Linked DNA regions of Pontibacter liquoris. Each later gene encodes a partner of the first gene's protein in a complex. Links are inferred from orthologs where the notes say so. Each region holds a gene or a part of one and is shown on either strand. Other genes may lie near its edges.

Region 1 (12,040 bases):
GGGAGTGGCGCAACAGCCCGGAAACCATTACCTTCAGGACCACGCCAGACGCAGGCACCGCACAGCAGCTCACGCCCGAAAACAGCCGCTACCTGGAGGTGAGTGGCCTGGAAGCATACCAGCAGTATCATGGCCCCATAAGTATGGACCAGATCCAGTATAACCACCTGACGGTGGGCCCGGATACCAGCAGACTTACAGCCACCGTATTTATGAAAGTAGTTTCAACCGGAAAGAACCTGCGCCTCCTCTCATATACAGATAACATCAAAACCCGCTTTTTTTTGGCGGAAAGGCCCCAAGGCCAAGTATACGAACTGGGTTACCGGAAATACTTTGTGAACACAAACCAAGGTAGGAAAGTGAATACCCTAAATCTTTATGCCGGGCAGCTGGTGCTTGCCGCTGCCAAGTATGGGCCGGTTTCAGAGGAACTGAAGCAGCAGATTTTCGGGGCAGATTATTCCACCGCTGCTTTGGCCGCGGTAGTAGCTGCCATTAACGGTGCGCAGAAACCTGTAAGTGAGAAAGCCGGCTCCCGACCTTCCTCCCTCCGGTTTTTTGTAGGCGCAGGTCTGACAGCAAGCAATGCCCGATTTAAAGGTGCTGAGGTGATGGCAGCAAGCGGTGGCCCGCAAACTACGCTTGCCCCTACGCTTATACTGGGCTTTGATAAGTTTGCAAACCCTAATACCAGGCGCCTATTCTTCCGGGCAGAGCTATCCTATACAGCTCCCTCACACTTTGATTTTTATGCCCGCGAGCACAGGTACGGAAGTACGCTAAGCTACTATGATCACAACTACAGCTTTTCACAGCAGACGCTGTCCGCCAGCCCGCAGGTCATGTATCATCTTTACGCCAAAGGCAACATCAGATTCTATGCAGGCGTGGGTGCAGGCTTCAATTTAAGCGCTTATGCCGGGAACGAATACAAGATAACGTACATCATCAACGCAGAGCAGGGAGTTGCCCTGGCACCGGATAAAACACCGGACTATGCCTCTTTTAATACCTTGTGGATGAATTTTTCAGCGAAAGCCGGCCTTGTTTTGTTCGACAGAGCGGAAGTAGCCTTTGCTTATGCGCCACCGGTTCCCATCGCCCATTCAGCTAACTATACGCTAATGGAATCGTGCTTACAGGTGGGCTTTCGTTATTACCTAACCAGGTAAAATGTATCTTGCCCGGAGATTTATACTCTTATGATGCAGACACTACCAACTTTAAAAAAGGTCACCACTACTGCCCTGGTGCTGCTGGGGCTGCTAACAGCCAGCTGTAAAACAACGCCGGCCACGCAAAGCCCTGCGCAAGGCGCGCTGGTCAGCGCCCAGGACAGCCACATTGCCTACCAGGGCCGCATCGGGCACGCCGGGCCGGATGCAGCCGAACTGTACTGGTCGGGGACTACGATCCGCCTCAATTTTGAGGGCACCACGGTGAAAGCGTGGCTCAAAGATGAAAGCGGAGATAACTACTATAATGTGATCGTGGACGGTGACAGCCTGCACCTGCTGCGGCCGGACACAACCCGCAGGGCGTATACCTTAACATATAATCTACCCGAAGGGAAACATACGCTCGAGCTCTTTAAGCGCACGGAATACGACCGGGGCAAAACCCAATTTTATGGGTTTGAGCTGGGCAGCGATACCAAGTTACTGCCGCCACCGGCACCTCAGAAAAGACGAATCGAGTTCTATGGCAACTCCATTACGGCCGGCTATGCCGTGGAAGATAATTCCGGCAAAGACCAGCCCGACAGCACCTACACCAACCACTACCTGAGCTATGCGGCCCTGACAGCCCGCCATTTTAGTGCGGCCTCTCACGTCATCTGCAAAAGCGGCATTGGGGTGATGGTGAGCTGGTTTCCGTATACCATGCCCGAGATCTTCGACCGCCTGAATCCGGCCCTTCCGGAAAGCAAATGGGACTTCACAAAGTATAAACCCGATATAGTGGTCATTAACCTGTTGCAAAACGACTCGTGGCTGGTAAAGCGGCCGGAGCATGATGAGTTTAAACGAGTGTTTGGCACCACGCCGCCTTCGCAGGAATTTATCGTCAATGCTTACCGCTCCTTTGTGCAGCAGATCCGGGCCAAATACCCGGATGCGCAGATCATCTGTATGCTGGGCAATATGGATATTACCAGAGAAGGCTCACCCTGGCCCGGGTATGTACAGCAGGCGGTAGCAGGTATGCACGATACGAAGATCCATACCTTGGTGGTGCCCTACAAAAACACGCCGGGGCACCCCGACCGACAGGAACAACAGCAACTCGCCAACAGCCTCATCCGCTTTATAGAAAGTAATATAAGCTGGTAGGTGCCACCTGCCATAAAAAAAGCGGCTCCCTTACCCGGGAGCCGCTTTTTTTAACCAACAAGTATAAATGCTGTTTACGCCAAAGCCAGTGGTTGTGGTATACTTTGCTGATACGTTGTCAGGAAGGTTGCCAGTTTGTCCATGGTATGGGCCAGCTGGTTTGCCTCCGGCAGGTATACGATGCGGAAATGGTCGGGCTGCTGCCAGTTAAAGCCGCTGCCCTGCACCAGCAGCACGTGTTGTTCGCGCAGAAAATCCAACACCAGTGCCTGGTCATCCTGAATGTTATACTTGCGCACATCAATTTTAGGGAACAGGTAAAATGCGCCTTTGGGCTTCACGCAGCTTATACCCGGTATGGCTGTGAGTTTCTCGTAGCAGAGATCGCGCTGCATCCGCAGCCGGCCGGTGGGCAGCACCAGTCCCTGCATGGTGTGGTCGCTCTCCAATGCTGTTTTAATGGCGTATTGGGCTGGCACATTGCTGCACACGCGCAGGCTGGCCAGCGTATTAAGGCCATCCAGGTAAGCAGCTGCTTTGGCACGGGCGCCACTCACCACCATCCAACCGGCCCTGAAACCCGCTGCCAGGTAGTTCTTGGAAAGCCCGCTAAAGGTTACGGTCAGCACCTTGTCCGAGAAACTACCCGTGGCATGGTGCACCGCCTCGTCATACAGGATCTTATCGTAGATCTCATCCGAAAAAAGCACCAGTTCATGCTCTTCGGCCAGTTGCACCAGCTGCTGCAGTACCTCGCGGCTATACACCGCGCCGGTCGGGTTGTTGGGGTTGATGATCACCAGCGCCCGTGTGCGGGATGTGATCTTGCTTCTGATGTCTGCCAGGTCCGGGTTCCAGTCTGCTTCCTCATCGCAAAGGTAATGCACGGCCTTGCCACCCGAAAAGCGCACAGCTGCTGTCCAGAGCGGGTAATCGGGGGTGGGCACCAGCACCTCGTCCCCGTCGTTGAGCAGCGCCTGCACCGCATGCAGGATCAGCTCACTTACGCCGTTACCAATAAAAATATCATCGGTGTGGACGCCCAAAAGGCCCTTACCCTGGTAATATACCTGCAGTGCCTGACGCGCTTCGAGCAGGCCTTTATGATCGGAGTAGCCCTGGGCCAGCGTTAAATGCTGCACCAGCTGCGCCACCAATTCCGGGGCGGCATGAAAGCCGAAGGGAGCCGGGTTCCCGATGTTCAGTTTGGTAATCGTATGCCCTTGCTGCTCCAGGGCTTTTGCCTGCTCATAAACGGGCCCGCATAGTTCGTAATGAACACTATCCAGGCGTGTGCTGCGCTGTATCATATGCTGAAAAAAATTTATCAAAAGTAATGTTTTGCCCCGATTATAGTAGAATGCTTTGGCCCCGAACAAAAAAATTGCCAACCGCATTCCCGCAACAGCTAACCGGGCCAAAACCTTTTCCGGGCGCAACGACTAAAACAGAAGGATGAAGTGCCCGATGCACGCGATTCGGAACCCCTATAAGGAGTTTTTCAGGAGAATAACTACCTTTGTTTTGCAACACACGAAAAACAGCTTTACTTTTACTCCCTTAATCAAAATTTAGCAACAGATTATTGTATGGCAAACACCGCTGATATTAGGAACGGATTGTGTATGGAGTTCAACAACGACCTGTACGTTGTGATCGATTTCCAGCACGTAAAGCCAGGAAAAGGCCCTGCCTTTGTTAGAACAAAACTCCGAAACATAAAGACGGGCAAGGTAATCGACAACACCTTTTCTGCCGGACATAAGATCACGACTGCCCGGGTGGAACAGCGTCCGCACCAGTTCATTTATAAGGATGACCTGGGCTACAACTTCATGGACATGAACACTTTTGAGCAGGTGACGCTGGAAGATGCCATGGTTCCTTTTGCGGACCTGATGAAAGAAGGCCAGGAAGTAACCATCCTGTTTCATGCCGAAACCGAGACACCGCTGACCTGCGAGATACCTCCTTTTGTTGAACTGACCATTACGTATACCGAGCCGGGCTTAAAGGGCGATACTGCTACCAACGCCTCCAAGCCGGCTATAGTAGAGACTGGCGCTACCATCCAGGTGCCTTTGTTCATTGGCCAGGACGAAAAAATCAAAGTAGACACTCGTACTTATTCATACGCTGAGAGAGTAAAATAACCCATGAAAGCTAAAGAAATCCAGGATCTGATCGACTTTATCGCCAAGTCTGGCCTTAACAAAGTCAACATCGAAACAGAAGAGTTTAAAATTTCGGTGCAGCGCGAGCCTAACCAGAAAGTGAAGTATGTAAGCGAGCCAGCACCGGCAGCCGCAGCTCCAGCCGCTGCGCCCGCACCACTGCCTCACCCGGCAGCAGCTGCTACGCCTGCGCCAGCCCCTGCTGCTGCGCCCGCCGCTTCTGACGACAGCAAGTATATTGCCATCAAAGCGCCGATGATCGGAACGTTTTACCGCGCTTCCAGCCCGGAATCGCCTATTTTTGTGAACGTAGGCGATGAGGTGAAAAAAGGCCAGGTGATCTGCATCATCGAAGCCATGAAACTCTTCAATGAGATCGAGTCGGAAGTATCCGGCAGAATTGTAAAAGTGCTGGTAGACAATGCCAGCCCTGTCGAGTACGATCAGCCCCTGTTTCTGGTAGATCCTAGCTAATTTTCCAATTTGAAAATTTGGAAGTGCGAAAATTTGGAGATGGAGATGGTCTTATAAACGTCTCCATTTTCATTATTCATACTTTTCAAATCTGCAAATCTTCAAATCTCCAAATCTGAAACCATGTTTAAGAAGATATTGATCGCCAACCGAGGCGAAATAGCATTGCGCATTATCCGTACGTGCAAGGAGATGGGCATTAAGACGGTAGCCGTATACTCTACGGCCGACAAAGAGAGCCTGCACGTGCGCTTTGCCGATGAGGCAGTTTGCATCGGGCCTCCCCCCAGTGCGCAGTCGTACCTGAACATTCCCAACATCATTGCGGCCGCCGAGATCACCAACGCCGACGCCATTCACCCGGGCTACGGCTTTTTGTCTGAGAATGCCGAGTTTTCGCGCATCTGCGCCGAAAACAACATCAAATTCATCGGTGCCACGCCCGAGATGATCAACTCCATGGGCGATAAGGCATCGGCCAAGGCTACGATGAAAAAAGCCGGTGTACCAACCATTCCGGGTTCCGAGGGACTGCTGAAGAACATGGAGGAAGGTATAAAGCTGGCTCAGAAAGTGAAGTACCCGGTTATACTTAAAGCAACAGCAGGTGGCGGTGGCCGCGGCATGCGCATTGTGCGCAACGATTCTGAGTTTGAGAAAGCCTGGAACGATGCCCGCACCGAGGCCAAAGCCGCTTTCGGAAACGACGGCATTTACCTGGAAAAGTTTGTAGAAGAGCCACGCCACATCGAGATACAGCTCATCGGTGACCAGCACGGACACGTAGCGCACCTTTCGGAGCGCGACTGCTCCATTCAGCGCCGCCACCAGAAACTGGTAGAAGAAACGCCTTCGCCGTTTATTACCGACAAGCTGCGTGATAAAATGGGCGAAGCCGCCATTGCCGGCGCCAAAGCCATCAATTACGAAGGCGTGGGTACAATCGAGTTCCTGGTAGACAAGAACCGCGACTTCTACTTTATGGAGATGAACACGCGTATCCAGGTAGAGCACCCGATCACGGAAGAGGTAATTGATTACGACCTGATCAAAGAGCAGATAAAGGTAGCCGCCGGCGAGAAGATCTCAGGCAAGAACTACTATCCGAAGATGCACGCCATCGAGTGCCGAATCAATGCTGAAGACCCCAAGAACGGCTTCCGTCCGTCGCCGGGCAAGATCACGACGCTGCATGTGCCGGGTGGCCATGGTGTTCGCGTCGATTCGCACGTTTACTCTGGCTATACTATCCCGCCGAACTACGACTCGATGATCGCAAAGCTTATCGTAACGGCCCAGACGCGGGAAGAGGCTTTGGTGAAAATGAAGCGCGCCCTGAGCGAGTTCGTGATCGAAGGGGTGAAAACCACCGTGCCTTTCCACCTGAAGCTGATGGATGATACTGGTTTCAAGGAAGGAAACTTCACCACAGCTTACCTCGAGAATTTTGATTTTGATGCTTTGTAGCAGCAATATATTTCCTTTTATAAAAGAAAACCCGCAGCCACTACCCGGCTGCGGGTTTTCTTTTATACTTGCATAGTTTATACTTCAGTGATGACCCTTTATCGTTCAGGAGTCGGAATCTAGGTTCTCTTTATACCTTGTCCATACTTCTGTTACGAATGCCAGGCGCTACTCGGTGGCATAAGGGAAGTTACGGGAAACCTTGCGCATCATGCGCTCCACCATATCGTCGGTAGAAGCCAGGATGTCATCATCCATGGTCTTAAAGAAGCGCCAGAGCAGTTCGCCGTCTTTTCCGTCACTGATCGTCATGGTAAGTGAGCCTGAACCGGTTTTGCCTCCCAGGCCGCCCAGCACCACAGCTGTCGCCAGTGCGGCTCCTTCTGATTTAGACTGCTCCATATCGAACTTGCCGCCGATCACGGCATCCACGCCCAGCACTTTGGCAATTTCATCGCGCGTATACTCCTGCAGGTGCTCAAACATGCCGGCTTTTCGCAGCAGGATGTTGGTTTTCTCTACATCCTGGAAGCTCACCGAATAGGCCTTGGACTTTCGCAACAGGTAGGTATACATGCTGTTCTGGATGTTCTGCGCCAGCGTAATTTCCTGGTCGCGGTTCGCTGCGGCGCTGAAGTTCTTCGGCTGCTTTTTGTAAGTGATCTTCGCCTCGAAGGGCAGAATGGCCACTGTCTTGTGGTGAGGCAGCGCGGAACGCAGGTTCGGACTCTCAAAAACCTGTTTGGTGCCTTCTCCCCGAAAAACCTGCGCCTGGGCAAAAGAGGCAATCAAGGCGATAACGAACAATAGATAATATCTTTTCATTTTAGAATGACTTTAAGGTGATGATAATAATTGATATCAGAGTGTAGCAGGGCGAGGCAGTTCCAACTGCCCCGCCCTATCCTACTCCTTTTACTGCAGGGAAAGCTGCGGCTTCAGGCCTTCGCCGTCGTCATCTCCCTCGATCAGGGTAAACTTGCCGCTGTAGCTCCCTTTAAGCACCTTACCGCCTGCTGTCTGCAGGTTGTAAGACATTGTCAGGTTCGGCAGGCTGCCGCTCACGTCGATGGTGCCCCCGGTAATTTCAATGTCAGCCTCCTCTTCCCAGTTGCTGTCCCCATCTGAGTCGATCATGACCATTGTTTGAAAGAAGAAGGATTTTCCGCCATACTTGGCTTCCAGTTCAACTTCCTCCAGGTCGGTATCCGCAGATAGGTCCGCATATACAAAATGGCCTGTTTTAAAGCTGTTGCCACCGGCCGAGAAAAGAGGAGTAAGTATCGCGATCTTGCCGTTCTGGAGATCATTGACCTCGCCATTGCTGCCAATGGTTGGCGTGCCGTCCGTTATCAGGAAGTAGTCCATGTAGTGGGTATCGTCCCCTCCAAACAAACTCAGCGAGCCGCCATTCAGGTAAAAGCCATTTTTGATGGTATAGCCCTGCCCGTTATACTCGGTGTTGCCCGAGGGTGTAGGAATAACATCCGTATCCTGGTCATCATCTTGGGAGCAGGAAGTAGCCAACAGACCAAGAGACACAGCCATAACGGCAAGCGGAAAGCGAAATAAATTTTTCATAGTTGTAGATTTTATAATAGTATATGATTTTGTTTTAAATTCTTGAAGGGGGTTTTGTGCGACTGGAACAGCACCTTAGAACTTTGCCGCTACTCCGAGGCGCAGGGCGGTTACGCCATACCCCACTTCAGCAAAAGCGCCTACTTTATCGGTGAACATGTAGCGGCTACCGACGTGGATGCCGGCAAAAACACCGCCGGCATAGGGACTTTCGAAATCCGTATCCGACTGGTTATCGCTGTACCAGGCTGTCCGCACGCCTACAGAAACCCCGGCATACGGATCCCATTTGCTGGCTTCGTTGCCGGAAAGCACGTCAATCAGGTGGTAAGAGCCGCGGGCGCCGAAATAAACAAAATTATAATGCCAGCTATAGCCGCCTGCCTTGTAGCCGTAGCGGGCATAATCGACAAAACCGCCTGCCGATATATTGTTTTTGATGTCTACTTCCAGCGAGGCACCGATCGGTATGCCGCCGGCCGTATAAGCGCCAATACCGATGCCGGCATTCAGGTACTTGTTCCGGGCAGTAATTTGCGCCTGCGAAGGCAAGGCCAGTGCGGTGGCAGCGGCCACACAGAGAAACGAAGTAATGATCTTTTTCATAGTGTTAATTTTTAGCGTTGAATAAGTATGGATTTAGTTTTATAGTTATCCGGGTCAGGCAAAGGGTTGAGGGCAGCAGATTTTAACATGAAAGGGCGTGGAATGCCTGCCCAGGAAAATAAGCGTAACTGCCTATAATGCTGGGTTAGAGTGTGCTTGGAAGCAGGTTTAAAATCTTGCTGTGAACTTTTATCCTTAAGCTGCCTTTGCGGCTATATATTATATCTCAGGCAGTTAGCGAATAAATTCTTAAAGTAGTTAGCGAAGGAATCTGATCGGAAATTGGAAGTACTACAGCCTCCTAATTTTTAGTTGATAAGCCCGGGCCAAAGGGATTAGGGCAAAACCTGCATAGTCGTCTGACAGGTTAAAACAGACGGCCCAGCTATTCATCTCGCTGTGTATCTGCTGGTCTAGGTGTATACTTTCTCGTTTCATAATTCATTTTATACTTGGTTTTTTCACATTTGCAAAGTATATGCCAAACTGTTATATTATTGACATTCAATTTATTATAAATATTTACTATACTTGACAGCTCGAATAGTTGTCCAGAACTGAACAAGCTCTGTCCGGAACTGAACAGGCTGAAGGATTGGGAATATAGCTTAGCGAAAACCGGACACAAGGGGCATAAAAAAAGAGCCCCACCTGTTAGTGACGCTCTTTTCCCATTGTGTTATACTTCCTCTTAATATCAGACCTTCGCGTTGTTTCCTTCTTCCTCGGCTACAAGTTGCTCCAGCTCCTGGTACCAGTCTTTGCCATACTTGCGGATAAGCGGCTCTTTGAGGAACTGGTACACACGTACGCCCACGTCCTCGCCAAAGCTGCAGGCCGGGTTGCAGATATGCCAACGATCGTAATTGAGGGCTTCAAAATCATCGTATTTCGTGATGCGGATTGGGTATAAGTGGCAGGAAATCGGTTTCTTCCAGTCGATCACGCCGTCTAAATACGCCTGCTCTATCGCACATTTCAGCACTTTATGCTCATCATAGATCGCGTACGCGCACTCGCGGTCCCCGATAGTTGGGGTGGAGTAATCGCCTTCAAAGTCCATCACATACAGGCCCTGCTCCTCGATGGCCTGTTTGCCGGCACCTGACATATAGGGCTTTATTTTATCGTAATGCTGCTCCAGCAGGTTGAGCTCACTGCCTTCCAGCGGCGCGCCAAGGTCTCCCTCCACGCAGCAGGCGCCCTTGCACCGCTCCAGGTTGCACACAAAAAATTTTTCGCGGATGTCGTCGCTGATAACGGTATTCTGAAGGACTATCATGGTTTTTTATTGACGAAAGACAAAGGACAAAAGAGCATAAAGCTTTTTACGTTCATCCTCTTTAAGTATAGAGGAGACAAAGGTAGCGGGAAAATAGTTTAAAATTGCTGTTTCAGCCCAAGCCATACTTCCCGAAGCAACAAGGGCCCTTATCTTTCAGCCTTTGATTAAAAGCTTATAGTTGACCCCTATTGCCTGGGTTGCGGCGAGCCGGCTGCCAGCAAAATGTTCTGCACGTTTTCGTGTTTAGTAAAATCGATGGCGGCCTTGCCATTGTTGTCGGTCAGTTTGGGGTCGGCGCCTGCCTGCAGCAGCGCAAGGATGATCTCGTAGTTGGCATCCATTTCGCAGGCCAGCATCAAGGGCGTTTTGCCATCCTGGTTGCGGATGTTTGGGTTAGCGCCCGAAGCCAGCAGCTTGTTCATCTCCAGAATACCGATATGCTGGCCAATGGTAGCCTGCAGGGCCTGCGCCAGCACCGTATTGCCCTGCTTGTCGGGCACATTCGGATCAGCGCCGTAGCGAAAAAGCGTGTCGAGCAACTGCACCTGTTCCTGCTCAAAAAACTCCGTCTGGATGCGTGAGCAGTTCACCACATAATGCAAGGCTGTTTTTCCATCCAGATCCTGGGCATTTACTTTGGCCCCTTTCCGAAGCAGCTGGCTGGCCGTTTTCAGTCTTACTTCCGGCTCATATACTACGCCGTAATCTTCCAGCAGCATCGGTATAAAAACGGTATGCATCAGCGGCGTACGGCCATGCAGGTTGGCTTCGTAATCATCGGGTACCGCCTGGGTGTTCACATTGCCGCCGGCGGCAATCGCCCGTTTCAACATGTCCGGGTCGCGGTTAATGGCCGCAATCACCACCTTCTGGTCGGCAGTCTGGTTGATGTAGCGCAGCTGCTCATAGGCGCTTATACTTCCTTTAGAAACAGCCTGGCGGTAAAGCTTACGGGCTTCAGGAATGTTCACCTCCCCTATCGTGCCTTCTTCATATAGCAACGCCAGGGTATAGAGTGCCTCCCGGTCGCCGGCGGCCGCTCCTTTTTTCAGGTAAGCCACCGCTTTTTCGGTATCTTTTTTCACGCCTTCCCCATCCAGGTACATGTTGGCCAGGTAAGTATAAGTCACCACATCGTTCTTCTGCGCGGCCCGGTTCAGATAATTCAGTGCCAGACCCAGGTCCTTCAGTTCCCCGAAACCGGTGTAGTACATGCTCCCTAAAATGCGGTTACAAAAGGCATCTCCTTCCACAGCTTTCTCCCGTATCTCGATAGCCGCCGTGCGCATGTGTTGCAGAAAACGCTGCTTGTCTTCCTGCGTCTGCAGGATCATCATCTCCGCCTGGCCCAGGTGCCCCAGCACGCTGCCGCTGTCTACGGCCGCCTGGTAGTAATAAGCAGCAGAATCTTTGTTGGCAGCAAAAAATTTCTCAGCATTCTGGATCTGTTGCAGCGTATCGACCTGCACATCTTTATACTTGAGCTGGCGGTACTGGTGCATGCGGCCAATAAAGTATAAGGCATCACTATCGCCTTTGCTGGCGCCCTCCTTAAACTTAGCGTATGCTTCCGGAAATTTCAGCGAAGTATAATAGGCCAGGCCTTGCTGGACGGCAGGGCTGCGCCAGATCAGCTTCTCAGCCTGCACCGGGGCTGTTGTAACGGCTTTGGTGGCCGCTTTACGGGTGCCTGTTGCCGCTTTTTTAGCAGGCTGGGTGGTTTTTGCTTTAGCGGGAGCAGCCTTTGGTTTGGTCTGGGCAATCGCTAGCGGGCTCATCAATGCAAAGCACAACAGCAACATAAGCGTTTGCAGGGCGAAACGGTTATGCTTTTTCAAAAGAGTGTCGGAAATATGTTTCATGTGCCTCAAAATTACAGCTATCATGGCTCTAAATCAAAAATAGCACCAGAAAGCCTTTTTTTCTGTTTTTAAGCCCCGTGCTAAACGCTTTGTGGCTGCCTGTTGTTCATCTGTTAAGGTATGGGCGCCTGTTGCTGCCGGCAAAAGTGGCCTTGCCATTCTGAAAACGAAATTGTATTTGTAACTTGCATAGATTTTAAGATGCACGCGGAAGAGAAGAAATGGATTACTTAAATTTATTGAACGAATCGCAGC
Region 2 (12,048 bases), 2.5 Mb from region 1 along the record:
TGCTGGAAATGGCCCGCACTATACACACCGCGCAGCAGAAACCTGCAGTAGGCGTGGATATGATCTTTTTTGACGGCGAGGATTATGGCCAGCCCGATAACAGCGGCATACCCTATAAGGAAGATACCTGGTGCCTGGGCGCGCAATACTGGAGCAAAAACAAACACGTGCCCAACTATAAAGCCAACTACGGCATCCTGCTGGACATGGTCGGCGCTGAGAACGCCAAGTTTGCCCGCGAAGGTACTTCGATGCAACATGCCAAAGGGATTGTGGACAAAGTATGGAAAGCGGCTAATCACATCGGCTACTCCGACTACTTTAAGTATGAGAATGCTCCCGCCATTACCGACGACCATTCTTATGTGAACAACTGGGCCAATATTCGCATGATCGACGTGATCGAATATAACATGGGCGCCCCCGACGGCGATTATTTTGGCCCTTACCATCACCGCCATACCGACAACATGGACGTGATCAGCCCCCGGACGCTGAAAGCCGTGGGCCAGACCATGCTGCATGTAGTGTATAACGAGTAAGTTATACTTCAAAGCACTTCATAAAAAAAGGTCACCACGCGGTGCCCTTTTTTTATGCTTAACACGATTTTATTTTGCACTTACTAGCTTATCCTGGCCCATCTGTTCGATGGTTACTTTTGCGATATTCTGCGAGGTTTTCTGAAAGTCATTCTCCACTTGCTGCCTGATCACTATGTTATGCGACATAGATACAGTGATCATGTTGCTGTATTGCTTGGTAGCTGCTTGGGGCTCTTCCAAGCACCTGTTAGTTGCGCGGACTGGGCACAGGCATAAAGGAGCATCAACCCAAATAGCAGGAGCGCTGCCAGCACATTTTTGACCGGGAAGTTCATACCTTTTTCATTGCGACCGGGAATTAAGTAAAACACTATAAGAAATAACTGCAAACGGGAAATTGGGATTTGATTTCAAGTAACTGTATATAAAGAAGTTGTGCTTGTAAAAAGGGTGCTTGAAACACATAGAGCAAGCAATTGCCGGGTGAGAATTTTATTTATGCCGCTAAACTCTTAAGTTAAGGCACTCAACTAAACAAACGATTTACTTTACCCTTATTTATGAGATCTGAGAAGCAGTTAGTGGTGGCGCTTGGCCTGGCGGTGCTGCTGGGCAGCAGCCCTGTGCTGGCACAGGAAAAGCCGCATGTTTTTAAAGGGGCCCGCATTATTCCCGTTTCCGGCGAGCCCATTGCACAGGGCGTACTGGTGGTGCAGCATGGCAAAATTACCGCCCTAGGGCCTGTTGGCAAAGTGAAGGTGCCCAAAGATGCCGTGGAGTTTGATATGACCGGCAAGGTGCTGATGCCCGGCCTGGTAGATACGCATTCGCACCTGGGCGAAGGCTCCGGTGGCGATGGGTCGGCGGCACTGCACCCCGATGTGCGGGTGATGGATGGCATCAACCCCATAAGCGATACCTTCAAGCGGGCGCTGGCCGGCGGCATTACCACCGTGAACGTGATGCCGGGCTCAGGCCATTTGATGAGCGGCCAGACAGTATACCTCAAAATGCGCGAAGGCAAGACCATCGAAGACCTGACCTTCTGCACCGATGTGACCAACGGCATCTGCGGCGGCATGAAAATGGCCAATGGTACCAACCCCATGCGGCCGGCTCCTTTCCCGGGCACCCGCGCCAAATCGGCGGCCATGGACCGCCAGCTGTTCCTGGACGCGCAGCAGTATCAGAAAAAAATAAAAGCCGCCAAAGGCAAAGCCGATAAAATGCCGGAACGCAAGCCGCAGCTCGACCCGATTGTAGAGATACTAGATGGCCGGCGCATTGTGCACTTCCACACCCACCGCTACGAAGATATTTTAACGGCCCTGCGCCTGCAAAAAGAGTTTGGCTTTAAGCTGGTGCTGCACCACGTGAGCGAAGCCTGGAAAGCGGTGGATGAGATTAAAGCAGCCGGTGTGCCTGCCTCCATCATCACCCTGGATTCGCCGGGCGGTAAGGTCGAAGCCGTGGGCATTCACAACTCCAATGGCGCCGTGCTGGAGCGGGCGGGCGTGCTGACAGCCTTCCATACAGACGATGGTATTACCGACTCCCGCCTGTTTATGCGCAACGTATCGCTGGCGGTGCGGGCCGGCATGAGCAAGGAAAAAGCGATTGAGGGTATTACGCTGGCCGGCGCCAAAATGCTGGAACTCGATGGCCGCGTAGGATCGCTGGAGAAAGGCAAAGATGCAGATTTTGTGGTGCTCAGCGGCGAGCCCTTCAGCGTGTACACGCACGTGGAGCAGACGTGGGTAGAGGGCAAAAAACGCTTTGACCTGGCCAACCCCGAGGATAAGAAGTTTGCCACTGGTGGCTATAATGCCTACAATGGTGCACTGGATTTCCACACCGATTAAATCTGACAAAGGACATTTTGACAAAGGATAAAAGACGTTCTGAAGCAAGCACCTTATACTTGGCGAGCAAAGCAGAACGCATCGCAATTAATTTGCCGCTTCTATCTGAAAAATCCTTTGTCTAGCAGTCCTATGTCTAACATCTAACATCCTGCAACTAACAGCTAAAACAGAGTCAACATGCATAAAAATATACAAAAGGCTTCTGCCATACTTGCCGCCGGGCTGGCCATACTTGGTGGGCAGCAGGCGCGCGCGCAGATCGCCATCAAAGGTGAAACCGTTTATACCATGGCAGGCGCGCCGGTTAAAAATGGTGTGGTGCTGATAAAAGACGGCAAAATTGAAGCCGTAGGCGCTAACCTGGCCGTGCCGCAAAACTACAAAGTATACCAGGCCAAAGTAGTCACGCCGGGGCTGGTGGATGCCCATACTTCGGTAGGGTTGGCCGGCATTTACAACATCCCGGCCGACCAGCAGCAGCTCGAAAAAACGGCGCCGTTGCAGCCCGAGCTTCGCGCCCTGGATGCTTACGACCCTAACGAGGAGCTCATCGACTGGGTGCGCCGCTATGGTGTTACCACCATCAACACGGGCCACGCGCCGGGCGCCCTGGCCAGCGGGCAAACCATGGTCATCAAAACATCCCCGCAGGGTTTTAGAACGCTAATGGATACCACCAGCATGGTTGCTTTTACGCTGGGATCTACCGTGGCGGAGAACTATAACTCGCCAAAGACCGCTGCCAAAGGACTGGCCATGTTGCGCTCCGAGCTGCAGGCGGCGCAGGTATACGGCAAGAAAATGGCCAATGCCGATGCCAGCAAGCGCCCGGACCGCAACCTGAAACTGGAATACCTGGCCGGTGTGCTCAGTGGCAAGTATAAGGCGCTTGTTACTGCCAACAAAGCCCAGGATATTATGGGCGCCCTGCGCCTGGCCAAAGAGTTTAACCTCAAAATGGTGCTGGATGGCGCTGCAGAAGCATACCTGCTGGTAGACGAGATAAAAGCGGCCGGTGTTCCCGTGATCATTCATCCCACTATGGCGCGCGCCAACGAAGACCTGAAGAACATGTCGTTCGAGACGGCGGGCGTGTTGGCAAAAGCCGGCATCCCGGTGGCTATCCAGAGTGGCTTTGAGGCCTATGTGCCACGCGCCCGCGTGATCCTTTTTGAGGCAAGCGTAGCTGTAGCCAACGGTATGAGCCCCGAGCAGGCCCTGGCCGCCATTACCTCCACCCCCGCCCGCATCATTGGGCAGGAGCAGCGGGTAGGCTCGCTCGAAAAGAACAAGGACGCCGACGTGGTGCTCTTCGATGGCGATCCGTTCGAGTACACCTCGCATGTATGCGCCGTGATCATCGATGGCCAGGTGGTCAGCAACGAGTGTATGTAAGCTGCTGTGGCAGCTATTGGTCTTGGCTACCAGTAGATTAGGGTAACTTTTTGAGGAAATGCAAGTATGGGAAGGAGTTCTGCGTCTGGAATGGCTGCTTGCCCGTTAAGTATAAGGATGGATCGCGTGGCAGCTTCCGGGAGTAGCTTATTTTAGCCGGTTTGCATCCCGGAGCCCACGCATCTTTCATCCCAAATACACGACCCATGACGTTCGATTCCATCGTTTCTCTACTTGCCGCCGATGCCGACAGCCTGCTGCAGCACGAAAGCAAAACCTTCTCCCGCGAGCTGTTGCACGTACCGGGACCTGACTTTGTGGAAAGGATCTTTGTGCCTTCTAACCGCAACCCGCAGGTGCTACGCAACCTGCAGCAGCTCTTCGACCACGGACGCCTCGGCGGAACGGGCTACCTGTCCATCCTGCCTGTAGACCAGGGCATCGAGCATACGGCGGGCGCCTCATTTGCGCCCAACCCGATCTATTTCGACCCGGAGAACATTATCCGGCTAGCCATGGAAGGCGGCTGCAATGCCGTGGCCACCACCTTTGGGAACCTGGCCATCTTGTCGCGGAAGTATGCGCACCGGATCCCTTTTGTGGTGAAGATCAACCACAACGAGCTGATGACCTTTCCCACCAAGTATAACCAGATCATGTTCGGTTCGGTGGAGGATGCCTGGAACCTGGGCGCTGCAGCGGTAGGTGCTACCATCTACTTTGGATCGGAAGAGTCGTCGCGCCAGATCGTGGAAGTGGCCCAGGCTTTTGAGCGGGCGCATGAGCTGGGCATGGCCACCATCCTGTGGTGCTACACCCGCAACAATGCCTTCAAAAAAGACGGCGTAGATTACCACGTCGCTGCCGACCTGACGGCGCAGGCCAACCACTTGGGCGTTACCATCCAGGCCGATATCATCAAGCAGAAACTGCCCGAAAACAACGGCGGCTTTAAAGCCATCGGTTTCGGAAAGACACATGAGAAGATGTATAGCGAGCTGGCCACCGATCACCCCATCGACCTGTGCCGCTACCAGGTAGCCAACTGCTATATGGGCCGCGCCGGCCTGATCAACTCCGGGGGCGAGTCGAAAGGGGAGTCGGACCTGGCCGATGCAGTGCGCACGGCAGTCATTAACAAACGGGCTGGTGGCATGGGGCTGATCTCGGGCCGCAAAGCGTTTCAGAAAGATATGAACGCTGGCGTGGCGCTGCTGCAGGCCATTCAGGATGTTTACCTGGCACGTGAGATTACACTGGCGTAATTTGTAGCACAACTGCAGATAATTACATATTTTTGTAGCCTGCCTTTTTTCCGGCACCTCTGCAGGCGCCCGGAAGGGGCAGGCTACCATTTTTATGCCTTGCTGCAAGGTATACTTGTAAACTTTAATGTGCGGTGAGCACGCTTTGAACTATGATGCCTTGGTTTAAAAGAGTAGAAAAAGGAATCCATACCCCAACCGAAGAGAAAAAAGAGACGCCCGACGGGTTGTGGTACAAGTGCCCGGCCTGCAAAACGGTGACCAGTATGGCCGAGCACCGCAAGAACCTGAGCACCTGCGTAAAGTGCGATTACCACGACCGCATCGGCTCCAAGGAATATTTCGCGATCTTGTTTGACGACAACACCTTTACAGAGCTGGATGAGAACCTGACCTCAGGCGATCCGCTGAACTTTGTAGATTCCAAGCCCTACCCGCAGCGTATAGCCGCCACCCAAAAAAGTACCGGTCTGAAAGACGCCGTGCGTTCGGGCTACGGCAAAATGAACGGGCAGGACATCACCATCGCCTGTATGGACTTTGCCTTTATCGGCGGCTCGATGGGCTCGGTGGTAGGCGAGAAGATTGCCCGCGCTGTGGACCATGCCCGTAAAACCCGTACGCCTTTCCTGATGATCTCCAAATCGGGTGGTGCCCGCATGATGGAAGCTGGTTTCTCGCTGATGCAAATGGCTAAAACCTCTGCCCGCCTGGCCTTGCTGGCCGAAGAGAAGCTGCCCTATATCTCGCTGCTCACCGATCCGACTACGGGCGGCGTAACGGCATCATATGCCATGCTGGGTGATTTTAACATTGCCGAGCCAGGCGCCCTGATCGGTTTTGCCGGCCCGCGCGTGATCAAGGAAACCATTGGCAAAGACCTGCCAAAAGGCTTCCAGAGCGCAGAGTTTGTGCTGGAGCACGGCTTCCTGGACTTTATTGTGGACCGCAAGGCCCTGAAGCAGAAACTAAGCGATTTGCTGGCCATGCTGCGCCCTGCAGATGCAGAGGCACCGGCAGAACCCAAGCTGAAAAACGGCAAAGTGGCAAACGCATCCTAACGTTGGCCTTACGCTAGTATAAAGAGCCGCCTTCTGGGTTATTCCGGAAGGCGGCTCTTTTGATACTGGCCAGCTACATTTTGGCAGTACTACCGCATCAAAAATATATTCTTAAAATATAGAAGCCTTGTTATATAAGTTTGGCATTAGTATTGCGTTAGGCATTGTAACGTATGGCAACATACCTAAAACAGCCCATTTAAAACAGTAAAACGATTCAACCTTTACCAAAGCAAGTATTATGAAACTTATCAAAATGTCCCTCAGCTCCCTGCTGGCAGTTACGCTGTTATTTTCTTCGTGCCAGTCGTCCAAGCCTGTGGCAGGCGTAGGAAACGACGGAACAGTAGTGAGCCAGCCAAAACCTGCCGAGAATGAAAAACCGGGCATGAAAAAAACAACCAAAGGCGGTATTATTGGTGCCGGTGGTGGTGCAGTGTTAGGTGGCCTTATCGGTAACAGATTGGGCAACACGGCAGCAGGCGCTATTATTGGGGCCGCCGTAGGAGGTGCCACAGGTGCCGTGATCGGCCGCCGCATGGACAAGCAGGCCGAAGAGCTGGAGAAAAGCATGGAGAATGCCAAAGTGGAGCGCGTAGGCGAGGCCATCCGGATCAACTTTGACTCCGGCATTTTATTCAAGACCAACTCTGCCGAACTGAGCGCTACAGCCAAACAGGACATTCAGAAGTTTGCCCAGACGCTGCAGAAGTATGAGGGCACCAATGTGATCATCGAAGGCCACACGGACAACACCGGTAGCTATGAGCTGAACCAGCGCCTGTCGGAGCGCCGTGCCGAGTCAGTGGCAGCCTATGCCCGCAGCCTGGGAGTGGATGGCTCGCGCCTGCAGGCCAAAGGCTACAGCTACGATCAGCCGATTGCAGATAACAATACCGTGGAAGGCCGTAGCCAGAACCGCCGCGTAGAGATCATCATTGTTGCCAACGAGGAGCTGAAGAACGCTGCTGAAAACGGCGAAGTAAAATAAATCACTTGCTGCCGCAGGGCAGCAGGAAAATAAATAAGCGCCTGCTCAAAGGCCGGGCAGGCGCTTTTTACAGCAAAGCGGCACGTGCGGCGGAACCCGCAAAATCTTTGCACGTTTAAGTATACAAAATAAGGTATATAATGTATTAAACATCAGCGGAATGGCCGTTGTGGGTTAACGCAAAGCGGCCAGGCACTGGGCAAAACAAGGGTGCAGAACCAAACTTTTACGCGTCTTTGGAGTATTATGCTCAGAATCTGACGGTTCTTTAACACTGACTTAACGAAACAATTATGAAAAATTTAAGAATTTATCTATCCATTATTGCCATACTAGGTATCTTTTTCACTTCGTGTACTAAAAACCAGACAGCCAACACCAGCACTACTGAAAGGAAAGGCATGAGCAAGACTGCCAAAGGTGGCATTATTGGTGCCGGCTCTGGTGCGGTAGTAGGGGGCGTTATTGGTAGAGTAGCAGGTAACACAGCTGCCGGTGCCATTATTGGTGCCGCTGTGGGTGGTACTGCCGGTGCTGTAATTGGCCGCCGTATGGACAAGCAGGCCGAAGAACTTCGCCGTGACCTGGAAGGCGCCCAAGTGGAGCGTGTAGGCGAAGGTATCAAGATCACGTTCAATTCCGGTATCCTGTTCCAGACCAGCTCTGCACAGTTGCAGCCAGCTGCCCAAACAGATATTGCGCAGCTTTCTGAAACACTGAAGAAATACCCGGATACCAACGTGCTGATCGAAGGCCACACCGATAATACCGGTTCCCGTGAGCTGAACCAGCGTCTTTCTGAGCAGCGTGCCCAGTCGGTAGCGGATTATGCCGCCTCTATGGGTGTAGATCGTAGCCGCATGACCACCAAAGGATATGCCTTTGACCAGCCGGTGGCAGACAATTCTACAGAAGCAGGCCGTCAGCAGAACCGCCGTGTAGAGATCGCTATCTATGCCAACGAAAAAATGAAGAAAGCTGCTGAGCGCGGTGATCTATAACCTGCATTTGTGATTAGTGAATAATTGGTGATTTTTTACAGCCGCATCCCCCTGAGGGTGCGGCTGTTTTTTTGAAAGCGCCTCCTGTTAACTCCGCACGTGCCATTTGCGTAAGCGGAGCAGTAACTTTAGGATAGAAGGGAAAATGAGAAGGCGATTAACAATAGTTTGGGGAATGCTTTTGCTGCTTGCTGCCAGCGCCTGCGACCGTGGGACAGCAGCTAAAACGGACAGTGAAGGGGTTGTAAGCCTGACTGCCGCAGGAAGTATAGCGGCGCAGGAACAGCAGGTGCAGCAAGCACTGCACCACGATGCCCGGCTTGCCCGTACCATGCCGCTCACTGAGTTTGCCCGCCATATGCATAGCCGGCAGGCCTATTATAAAAAGTTTGACGAGGTGAATTACGAGGATGACTTTGTGAAGATCGAACTGGCCGGCGAAGTGCTGAAAATAGAAACCCCCGAGGGCAAAGCAGAATTTCATAACGACAAATCAAAGATAAGGGCAAATAACTTCAAGCGGAAGCGGGAATACCGCTAAGCTGCCGTTAGCTTCCTGGCCCGGCAGGGTCGCACACTTGGCTAGTATAGCTTGAATTTCTTTCACAAGCCGCCGGCCCAGAACTACTGCCACTTAGGCTTGCTCTCTCCGGTGATGCAATAGGTATGTGGCCCCCATCGCCAGCAGGGCGCCTGCCAGCGCAAGAGCCATATCTTTCTGGGCATCCCAACTATCGCCCTGCATGCCCAGGTAAGCCATTCCCTGCTGTTTACCCCCAAATACCAGGTCTGCCACAAGCCACTCCACAATTTCATACAGGGCCCCCAAGGCCAGCGTTAGCTGCAGAGGCAAAAGGTAGCGCCAGGGCGAACTTGGTTTTAAGCCATGGCCAAGCACTTCCTGCATGGGGTACGCCAGCAGCAAGCCAAAGCTAAAATGCACAATCCTGTCGTAGGGGTTGCGTTGCAGGTGGTACGTTTGCTGCAGCCACTCTCCCAAGGGGTTTTGGGCATAGTTATACTGGCTGCCGTACACATGCAGGAGCAAAAACAGGAAAATAAGCGTATAACTGCTATCGGAGAGGCGGAAGATGTTGTAAAAAGCTGCCAGCAGGATCAGCACCGAGAGCGTCAGCGAGTTTTCGGTGGCCCAGTTCAGCAGGTCGGGCGTGGTAAGCCCGGTATAAAGCCAGAAAATCACAAAAACCCCGCCGTATACTTTGTGCAGCGTAGGTACCTTTGTTTTGGCAGCAGGCATCATGACCTTCATCATCGTGGGCGCAGCTTGTTTTAGTTCCGGAGCAGGAACAGGTTTAGATAAGACTTGTTTCAGCTGCCAGGCTTGTTTAAGATAGTTAGCTGAATTTAGAGGTTTCGCTTATTTCGACCAATGGCTTTTGAGGCCAGGTATACGGGCCATGCTCATGCCATCAGCTCCTGCTGAAAGTATACCAAGCGAATAGGATTATCGTCCGGATTCTGGGACGGATCGCAGTGATACCCGAATATGTCGACGCCATTCATATAAGGCAATAGCTTTTTGTAATAGGTATGGCTGGTGTTATCGGCATTAAAGGTAATGTCATGAAACACGCAGGTCTTCTTTTTGGGCATGCGGTTGAGTTTATCAAAAAGCGCTTCTGGCCTGCCCAGGTCGCCGGAATACGCAATGCGGTAATCGTTGTCGAATATATAAGCGTAGGTCTGGTAGCTTTCCGAGTGCTGGCCATAGGTATCCACGCACGTAATGCCCTCAAAATGCTCGATTGGTACAAAGTCAGCATACTTGTCAGGGTCTTTCAGCTGTATCTCCAGAAAAGTATAGAGCTTTTGCCTGAACTGTTCGGAAGGATAAATGAGCACAGGCCGGCGGCTCTTTTCTATAATGGCTTTGTGGAGCAGCAGGTTAGCCAGGCTGCCGCAATGGTCGTTGTGCAGGTGCGTGAGCAGGATGTGGTCTACCTGCTGTATCAGGTTTTTCCTGACCAGCTCCGGGTATACGGTAAACCCGCAGTCCAGCAGCAGGTGCATGTCTCCAAATGCTAAGAGCGCCGCCGAATTAAGATAGTCTGTGTCAAAAGCTCCGCCTGTTCCTAAAAATTTTATCTGCATACGTATACCCTGTCAAGCTGTGCTGGCAGGGCATAGGCACCCTGGCTACCACGTATAGCGAAAAATATTGCAAATAGTTGTCTGTTTAATGCTAGCTGATGCGCTAATAAAGCAAGTATAAATGCATGTAAAAACCAGGCGCAGGCAAACCCGGCAGCCGGGCGCTTTAACGCGCTTGCGGCACGTTCGTAAAGAAGAAAATCACCAAGAACCATTGCCGATGGATGCGCATGATCTGCCTGCCGAAGAAAAAATAAAGCTGACCCACGAGCTGCTGAACAAAGCCTATAAACGGCTGAAACTGGATAACCGGCGCGAGCCCATGCACGAGCTGATATCCACCATGCTCTCGCACCGCACCAACCACGTTGACGAGGAGAAAGCCTATTATACGATGCTGGAGCGGTTCGGGGATTGGGAAGGCGTGATGAACGCTGATTTTGATGCGTTGGCTGATGCCATTAAAACCACCCGCTACCCCGGCCAGAAAGTACCCCAGATACAGCAAACGTTGCGAATGATAAAAGAAAGGTGCGGCACGATCAATATCGATTTTCTGAAGGACATGCCTGTGGACGAGGCCATTGCCTGGCTCACCAGTTTGCCGGGCGTGGGCCTGAAAACAGCCACGCTGGTGTTGCTCTTTAACTTCCATAAGCCCGTAATGCCCGTCGATACGCACGTTTTTCGGGTAAGCCAGCGCGTAGGTATACTTGGGGCTAAAGTTACAGCCAACAAAGCCCACGAGGTGCTGCTGCACTTGCTGCCCCCGGACCCGGTAGAGCTCTTTAATTACCACATTCACCTGCTCTGGCATGGGCAGCGCATCTGCACGTTCTACAGCCCCAAGTGCGAAAAGTGCGTGCTCAGCAGCATCTGCAATTACTATGAGGACGTGCGCGAAAAAGGCGTGGACAAAGCAGCCTGAGCGGCGGAAAGATCAGCAACGATTTTATACTTGTAAAGCCAGCTGGCAAATATCCGTTTCTTCGCAGCCGTTACAGGCATCGCTTCCTGCGCTTGCTGCAACAAGCTAAAGTATACTTCAAGGCCCGAAGTATAAAGGAAGGATATTACCAGAACTAACAGAAGTATAAGCTTCAGGAAGTATGGAATTGGCGGTTGTTTACCACTTGGTCATCGGGTGGAAGGTTTTCCAGCTGTGCCAGTATTCCTGGTAGGCGGTTACGCTTTTCAGGTCCGGCTGAGCGGCATCCAGCGATTTTCCAAAAAACGAATAGCGGTTCCCCTGGCTGATGAGCGTGTCGTTTTGAAGGGTAAATGCCTGCTCCCTGTTTTCTCTCGCTAACACGACAAAGCTGCTTTTGTCTTCGGAAAGTATAACCGCAATGGGCTGGCCGTGCACCACATCGTAAATAATGCGCTCCTGCTGCAGCCTGTTCCAGTCGTACGATTTGCTGTCGTTGCCGAGAGATACGCCCACTACCCACGATTTTGGCTGCCACGAACTGGTGTCGCGGCGGGTTAACGTTCCTGTCAGCCTTCCTTTTTCGTAGGTTTTCAAACTATCATATTCTGCCTGAAATTTCTTGTCCGGTTGCATGATCAGGGTTTGCGGGTGCAGTTCCAGCCATTTGGTTAAGGTGGTTTGCATAGAGGGATATTCGGGCAACGTATGGCCGGCCAGTTTGCCTGCAACGGCCTGGCCGGTAGCCTGTCGCCACCACGAGCCGGTTGTTTCGTCCTCGAACATCGCATTGAAATGGTCCATACCTACTAACCTGAAATTTTCAGGCTTGCCGTTCACTACAGGCTCAAACACCCGGCCTGTTCGGCAAACGGTGCAATAAGT

Evidence for each region.
Region 2: the proteins of accB (region 1) and accD are in contact, whole or in part, in a solved structure (PDB 8UXZ), measured with the Escherichia coli proteins. The link is inferred for Pontibacter liquoris from one-to-one orthologs.

Annotation. Positions count from the first base shown.
Region 1 is NZ_JALEBG010000001.1:2,531,349-2,543,388, forward strand. What follows is about bases 3,367-6,238. They hold accB (acetyl-CoA carboxylase biotin carboxyl carrier protein), read left to right. Parts: upstream 3,367-4,492; coding sequence 4,493-4,984; downstream 4,985-6,238. Other genes in these bases: LWL52_RS10490 (pyridoxal phosphate-dependent aminotransferase), read right to left, coding at 3,367-3,646; efp (elongation factor P), read left to right, coding at 3,926-4,489; accC (acetyl-CoA carboxylase biotin carboxylase subunit), read left to right, coding at 5,108-6,238. Also shown: LWL52_RS10480 (hypothetical protein), read left to right, coding at 1-1,175; LWL52_RS10485 (SGNH/GDSL hydrolase family protein), read left to right, coding at 1,206-2,336; more of LWL52_RS10490, read right to left, coding at 2,411-3,366; more of accC, read left to right, coding at 6,239-6,451; LWL52_RS10510 (hypothetical protein), read right to left, coding at 6,620-7,276; LWL52_RS10515 (hypothetical protein), read right to left, coding at 7,367-8,032; LWL52_RS10520 (hypothetical protein), read right to left, coding at 8,108-8,638; LWL52_RS10525 (DUF3109 family protein), read right to left, coding at 9,336-9,920; LWL52_RS10530 (ankyrin repeat domain-containing protein), read right to left, coding at 10,109-11,761; LWL52_RS10535 (ATP-dependent helicase), read left to right, coding at 12,007-12,040. UniProt on the Escherichia coli protein: This protein is a component of the acetyl coenzyme A carboxylase complex; first, biotin carboxylase catalyzes the carboxylation of the carrier protein and then the transcarboxylase transfers the carboxyl group to form malonyl-CoA.
Region 2 is NZ_JALEBG010000001.1:61,325-73,372, forward strand. What follows is about bases 4,299-7,178. They hold accD (acetyl-CoA carboxylase, carboxyltransferase subunit beta), read left to right. Parts: upstream 4,299-5,225; coding sequence 5,226-6,131; downstream 6,132-7,178. Other genes in these bases: LWL52_RS00235 (class I fructose-bisphosphate aldolase), read left to right, coding at 4,299-5,070; LWL52_RS00245 (YiaD family glycine zipper/OmpA-like lipoprotein), read left to right, coding at 6,373-7,122. Also shown: LWL52_RS00215 (M28 family peptidase), read left to right, coding at 1-542; LWL52_RS00220 (amidohydrolase family protein), read left to right, coding at 1,106-2,407; LWL52_RS00225 (amidohydrolase family protein), read left to right, coding at 2,588-3,805; LWL52_RS00230 (hypothetical protein), read right to left, coding at 3,843-4,028; more of LWL52_RS00235, read left to right, coding at 4,012-4,298; LWL52_RS00250 (YiaD family glycine zipper/OmpA-like lipoprotein), read left to right, coding at 7,416-8,123; LWL52_RS00255 (hypothetical protein), read left to right, coding at 8,299-8,664; LWL52_RS00260 (DUF2238 domain-containing protein), read right to left, coding at 8,758-9,396; LWL52_RS00265 (MBL fold metallo-hydrolase), read right to left, coding at 9,546-10,235; LWL52_RS00270 (endonuclease III domain-containing protein), read left to right, coding at 10,456-11,163; LWL52_RS00275 (DUF3179 domain-containing (seleno)protein), read right to left, coding at 11,362-12,048.